DNA from 2 places in the Amycolatopsis sp. NPDC004747 genome. Region 2 is predicted to be linked to the other one. Evidence: riboswitches for the same ligand, from Rfam matches in the RefSeq annotation. Region 2 holds a riboswitch; the other holds the start of a gene.

Region 1 (3,405 bases), on a different contig from region 2:
CGGCTCCATCTCGGCGGTGGCGTTGAGCTTCATGGTGCACGAGCCGAGCGGGATCATGCTGCGGTCGAGGGCGACGTCGGAGTCCGCCAGCTGCCGGAGGTAGCGCAGCAGGGCGGTTTCCGAGCGGTGCGCGTGGAACACCGGGTGGGTGAGGTACGCGCTCGTCCGGCGCAGCGGGGCCGGGAGGGCGTCGGCGGTGTCCGCGTCGAGGCCGTCCACATCGGACACCGAGACGCCGAACGCCTTCCACACGAGGGAAAGCCGTTCCCGGGTCGTCGTTTCGTCGCAGGCGATGCCGACGTGGTCGGCGTCGACGCGCCGGAGGTTGACGCCGAGGTCGCGGGCCGCCGCGACGACCGCGTCCGCCCGGCCCGGGACCGCGGCGGTGATCGTGTCGAAGAACTCGCCGTGCACGACGTCGACGCCGCCCTCGCAGAGACCCGCCGCCAGCACGGTGGCCATGCGGTGGGCGCGCAGCGCGATCCTCCGCAGGCCGTCGGGCCCGTGGTACACCGCGTACATGGACGCCATCACCGCGAGCAGGACCTGGGCGGTGCAGATGTTCGAGGTAGCCTTCTCGCGGCGGATGTGCTGCTCGCGGGTCTGCAGGGCGAGCCGGTAGGCGGGCGTGCCGTCGGCGTCCTTCGAGACACCGACCAGCCGGCCCGGCAGCTGCCGCTCGAGGCCGGTGCGGACGGCGAGGTAGGCGGCATGCGGGCCGCCGAAGCCGAGCGGGACGCCGAACCGCTGCGTCGACCCGACGGCGACGTCGGCGCCGAGCTCGCCGGGTGGCCTGAGCAGGGTGAGCGCGAGGGGGTCGGCGGCGACGACCACGGCGGCGCCGTGCTTCTTGGCGTCGGCGATGGTCAGGTCGAGTTCGCGGACCGCGCCGGAGGCACCCGGGTAGGCCAGCAGGATCCCGAAGAAGTCGCCGCCGAGCCCGAGGCCGGTCAGGCCCTGGGAGAGGTCCTCGACGACCAGCTCGATGCCGAGCGGTTCGGCCCGGGTCCGGAGCACGGCGAGGGTCTGCGGCAGGGTGTCTTCGTCGACGACGAACCGGCGGGAGGTCGCACGCCCGGCCCGGCGCACGAGCGTCATCGCCTCGGCGGCCGCGGTGGCCTCGTCGAGCAGGGAGGCGTTGGCGACGGGCAGGCCGGTGAGGTCGGCGACCACGGTCTGGAAGTTGAGCAGCGCTTCGAGCCGCCCCTGGGAGATTTCCGGCTGGTACGGCGTGTAGGCGGTGTACCAGGCCGGGTTCTCGAGGACGTTGCGCCGGATGACGGGCGGGGTGACGGTGTCGTGGTAGCCGAGCCCGATCATCTGCGCCATCGGCCGGTTGCGCGCGGCCAGCTCGCGCAGTTCGGCGAGGGCCTGCGCTTCGGAGGCGGCGGGCGGCAGTTCGAGCGGCTCGGCGGACTCCCGCAGCGACGCGGGAACGGCCCGCTCGGCGAGTTCGTCGAGGGAGGCGACGCCGATGACGTCGAGGATGTGCCGGAGGTCTTCGGGACCGGGCCCGAGGTGGCGGTCGGCGAAGGGAGTGCCCTGTTCCAGGGAGGCGAGTGACGGATCCACGATGGCCTCCAGGGGACAGCGGGGCTGGACCGGGACGGCGGTGTCCTGGCCCTCCCCACTCTGTCCGTACCCATTTCTGGGCGCCTGAGAGTTTCGCCCGCAGGTTGAGCCGGGCTTGCACCGTCGGCGGGGCCATCAGGCTGTGTCCTGACGACCCGCTTTCCAGAGGCGTCTCGTCCGCGCGGTCCAGGGTGCCTGAGAGGTTCCGGGGAGGACTTGCTCCTTCGGCGCCGAGCTCAAGGTGTGACTCGGACTCTCCCGCGCGGATTCGTCGACCGCACGGCCAACCTTACTCTGTCCGCCGCGGCGGTGATCAACCGGTCTTGCGGGCGTTGCGGCGCTGGGTGAGTTCGTCCGGTTCGTGCGTCTCGACGATGCCGCCGTCGGCGCGTTCGGCCGGGAACTCGTGGATGGTGCCGCTGATTTCCTGCATCGCGCCGCTGACCGCGATGCCGAAGACGCCTTGGCCGCCCTGGAGCAGGTCGACGATCTCCTCCGGCGAGGTGCACTCGTACACCGTCGTGCCGTCGGAGAACAAGGTCACCCGGGCCAGGTCGCGGACCCCGCGGACACGCAGGTGGTCGACGGCGACCCGGATGTTCTGGAGCGAGACGCCGGTGTCCAGCAGCCGCTTGACGACCTTGAGGACCAGGATGTCCTTGAAGGAGTACAGCCGCTGCGAGCCGGAGCCGTGCGCGGTGCGGATGCTGGGCGCGACCAGCTTGGTCCGGGCCCAGTAGTCGAGCTGGCGGTAGGTGATGCCGGCGATCTGGCACGCCGCCGGACCCCGGTAGCCCACCAGCTCGTCGGGCAGCGAGTTGTCGGGGAACAGTTCCCCCTGCTCCCCGGTCGCGACCTCGACAGGCTGCTTCTCGGAACCAGCCTCGACCACGCAAGCCTCCCCTCGCCCGACCTGGCGGCCGGCGAATGACAGCCGGGCGGCCCCAGGAGCGGGACCAGCCGGAGATCAACCGCCACGATCCGGCCCCAGACCGTGAATCACACCGTGACGATTTCCCTTCTTCGACGGTAAGCGCCCGGACAGTGCCGGTCAACGCGACGCGCGGCAAGCCCAGGCGGTCGGCTGAGCCTTTGAGCCGTTCGCCGTACCCACCTCTCGGGTGATCCAAACCCCTTGACAGTTTTACTCAGCCGAGTAACTTTTTACTCATGCAAGTAAACACCGACCTCATGGCCGAGATGGGGCTCAGCGCCGCCGAGGCCGCTCGCCGGGCGCAGATCATCGGCGCGACCATCGGCGTCCTGTCCGACCTCGGCTACCGCCGGACCACCTTCGCCAAGATCAAGGAGCGGGCCGGGCTCAGCAGCACCCGGCTGATCTCGTACCACTTCACGAACAAGGCCGGCCTGATGCAGGCCGTGCTGAGCACGGTCGTCGAGACCAAGGCCGCGTTCCTCACCGAACGCACCGGCGGCGGCCTCGACCCGGCCGACCGGCCCGGCTACCTGCGGGCGCACATCGAGACGTCGGTGGCGTTCCTGCGGGCGTACCCGGAGTGCGTCCGGGCGCTGACCGAGCTGGCCGGCAACTCCGACGACGCCGACGGCTGGGTGATGACGAAGGTGCTGGTCGACGACCTGCGCGTGCACGGCCTGGCCCGCCAGCTGCGGCAGGGCCAGGCCGAGGGCCTCTTCGGCGAGTTCACGCCCGAGGTGATGGCGATGTCCATCGCCCAGGCCATCGACGGCGTCGCCGCGGCCTACGCCGCCGACCCGGCGCTGGACCTGGAGAAGTACGGGCGCGAGCTGGCGGACGCGTTCGTCAAAGCGACGGCACCGTGAGCGCCCGGTCGAGCCGCTCTTCGATGCGGG
Region 2 (3,405 bases):
CTCCTCGCCCGGCACGCAGGTGGCCAACGCGATCGCGGCGTCGCCGATCGACTGGGAGATGCGGATCCGCTCGGCCACCCGCGGCGACGAGGTCCGCGTCACCTACCACCACTACGTCGGCATCGTGCCGCCGCGGGACCTCCCCTACTCCGACGCCGAAGTGCGGCGCATCATCGAGCACGACGTGCTCGGCGAGCTGTGGCGCCCGCGCGGGCTGTACTGGCGGGTCGCCGAGGTGCACGACTGGCACGAGCCGCCGCGGCTGGTGATCCAGGTGCCCGAACAGGAGGCCACCCGCCCGCCCGTGCCGTCGCCGGTGGTCGCCGCGCCGCCGGTGGTCGTGCTGTCGCCGATCTGGGGCTACGGCGAGCTGCTGGCCTCGCTGGTCGCCGACGGGCTCGGGTTCGGCAACGTCGACTTCCGCTACTTCGGCCTCCCGGACGCGATGGCCGACCGGGTCCGCAGCACCGCCCGTGAGCTGGCCGAACCCGCGCCGCGGCTGGTGCACTCGGTACCGCCGATCATGCTGCTGCACGGCCTCGCGGTGCCGGACCTGACCGGCAGGCTCCCGGTGGTGGTCCGCTACGGCCCGAAGATGCGTGCCCGCGCGGCCCGGATCTACCGGTCGGCGCTGCTCGAAGCGGGGTTCGCCGACCCGCTCGACGGGGCGAGGGCGATCGAGGAATCGCTCTCGGTCCCGCCGGGCTGCCCGTACTACGAGGTGACGCTGGCCGACGAGGACGTCTTCGACGGCGACCGGCCGTCCCTGGACCGGCTCAACGACTCGGTGGCCTGGCACGCCGAGCAGATCGTCGAGCAGGTGCTGCTCGGTGCCGGCCACCCGCCGGTGCCTCTGGGCGGGCCCTTGAAGCGGCTGGTCCTGCCCTCGGGCCGGGTGCGCCGCCCGCCCGCGCTGGCCGGCCGGGTGGTGCGCCGGGTCGCCGATCGAGGCGGGGTCGAAGACTGATGTGGTGTTGGCCGGGTGAAGTAGACGGCCGCGGGAAGCGCCGGGTACCGTGGCCGTCACAACTGCAGATCGGGCCGTAGAGCCGAGGCGGGAGAGCCCTCACGAAGTCGGTGGGGCACCGAAGGAGCAAACTCCCCGGAATCTCTCAGGTACCTGCTACCGCTTCGCGCGAGGCCACTCTGGAAAGCAGGCGCACCCGCGCCTCACCCAAGGTGAAAGCCGTGTCGCCCACGGTGAAACTCTCAGGTGCCATGACAGAGGGGGAGTTCCAGCGCACTGGTGTGCCCGGCCCAAGGAGCTCCCGATCACTTCCACGCAGTTCGACGCCCGCCACATCGGCCCGTCCGAGGCCGAACGCGCGAAGATGCTCGCCGAATGCGGCTACGGCAGCCTGGACGCCCTCGTCGGCGCCGCCGTCCCGAGCGCCATCCGCGCCACCCGTGACCTGCGGCTCCCGCCCGCCGCGTCCGAAGAGGACGCCACCGCGGAGCTGCGCGCCCTCGCGGCGCGCAACCGGCCGATGACGCAGATGATCGGCCTCGGCTACTCCGACACCGTCACCCCCGGCGTGATCCGCCGCAACGTCCTCGAGAACCCGGCCTGGTACACCGCGTACACGCCGTACCAGCCGGAAATCTCGCAGGGGCGCCTCGAAGCCCTCCTCAACTTCCAGACCATGGTCGCCGACCTGACCGGCCTGGCCACCGCGAACGCCTCGCTGCTGGACGAGTCGACCGCCGTCGCCGAAGCCGTCACGCTGATGCGCCGCGCGTCGAAGTCCAAGTCCAACAAGGTCGTGCTCGACGCCGAGTGCCTGCCCCAGACCATCGCCGTCGTGCGCACCCGCGTCGAGGCGCTCGGCATCGAGGTCGAGGTCCGCGACCTGCTCACCGGCCTGCCCGAGGAGTTCTTCGGCGTCGTCGTCCAGTACCCGGGCGCCTCCGGCGTGCTGCGCGGCCGCGGCTTCTACCACGCGATTTCGGAGTCGGCGAAGGCCGCGGGCGCGCTGTTCACCGTCGCCGCCGACCTGCTCGCGCTCACCCTGATCACCGCGCCGGGCGAGTTCGGCGCCGACGTCGCCGCGGGCTCCACCCAGCGCTTCGGCGTCCCGCTCGGCTACGGCGGCCCGCACGCCGGGTACATGTCCGTCCGCGCGGGCCTGGAGCGGTCGCTGCCCGGGCGCCTGGTCGGGGTCTCGGTCGACGCCGACGGCAACCCGGCTTATCGGCTCGCGCTGCAGACGCGTGAGCAGCACATCCGCCGCGAGAAGGCGACGTCGAACATCTGCACCGCGCAGGTGCTGCCGGCCGTGCTCGCCGCGATGTACGCGGTCTACCACGGCCCGGACGGCCTGAAGAAGATCGCCCAGCGCGTCCACGGCCTGGCCGCGGGCTTCGCCGAGGCGCTGCGCAGGACCGGCGTCGAGGTCGTGCACGAGTCCTTCTTCGACACCGTCGTCGCGCGCGTCCCGGGCCAGGCCGCCGAGGTCCACGCGGTGGCGCGGCAGCAGGGGATCAACCTCGGCCACGTCGACGCCGACCACGTCCGCGTCGCCTTCGACGAGGTCAGCACCCCCGCGATCACGGCGAAGGTCCTTCGCGCGTTCGGCGTGGAGGAAGAGGTCGACGACGGTGTCGCGCTGCCGAACGGCCTGGCCCGCGAGAGCGGCTTCATGGGTCACGAGGTCTTCGGCACCCACCGCTCCGAAACGGCGATGCTGCGCTACCTGCGCAAGCTGTCCGACCTGGACTACGCGCTCGACCGCGGCATGATCCCGCTCGGCTCCTGCACGATGAAGCTCAACGCCACCACCGAGATGGAGCCGATCAGCTGGCGCGAGTTCGCCGGTATCCACCCGTTCGCCCCGGCCGAGGACGCTGCCGGGTACCACGAGCTGGTCGAGCAGCTGGCCGGCTGGCTGGCCGAGGTCACCGGCTACGACAAGGTGTCGCTCCAGCCGAACGCGGGCAGCCAGGGCGAGCTGGCCGGGCTCCTCGCCATCCGCGCCTACCACCGCGCGAACGGCGACGAGGCCCGGGACGTCTGCCTGATCCCGTCGTCCGCGCACGGCACCAACGCCGCCTCCGCGGTGCTCGCCGGCATGCGCGTGGTCGTCGTGAAGTGCACCGACGAGGGCAACGTCGACCTCGCCGACCTGCGGTCCAAGGTGGACACCCACAAGGACACCCTGGCCGCGATCATGGTCACCTACCCGTCCACGCACGGCGTGTACGAGCACGACATCGACGAGCTCGCCAAGATCGTCCACGACGGCGGCGGCCAGGTCTACGTCGACGGCGCGAACCTCAACGCCCTGCTCGGCTTGGCCAAGCCGGGCGAGTTCGGCGGCGACGTCTCGCACCTGAACCTGCACAAGACCTTCTGCATCCCGCACGGCGGTGGCGGCCCGGGTGTCGGTCCGGTCGCGGTGCGCGCGC

Evidence for each region. Region 2 has a riboswitch for glycine ahead of gcvP (aminomethyl-transferring glycine dehydrogenase). Riboswitches for the same ligand answer to the same signal wherever they lie in the genome.
Region 1: linked by a shared signal. The riboswitch ahead of gcvP (aminomethyl-transferring glycine dehydrogenase) and the one ahead of gcvP (aminomethyl-transferring glycine dehydrogenase) in region 2 are both predicted to bind glycine.

The regions. Positions count from the first base shown of each region.
Region 1 covers NZ_JBSGBQ010000020.1:87,569-90,973, reverse strand. The annotation lists gene gcvP (aminomethyl-transferring glycine dehydrogenase) at 1-1,572, opposite strand, end outside; glycine riboswitch at 1,745-1,843, opposite strand; gene ACWEGE_RS29640 (MerR family transcriptional regulator) at 1,886-2,464, opposite strand; gene ACWEGE_RS29635 (TetR/AcrR family transcriptional regulator) at 2,743-3,375, shown strand; gene trxA (thioredoxin) at 3,356-3,405, opposite strand, start outside.
Region 2 covers NZ_JBSGBQ010000002.1:468,702-472,106, reverse strand. The annotation lists gene ACWEGE_RS04545 (helix-turn-helix domain-containing protein) at 1-967, shown strand, start outside; glycine riboswitch at 1,046-1,139, shown strand; gene gcvP (aminomethyl-transferring glycine dehydrogenase) at 1,272-3,405, shown strand, end outside.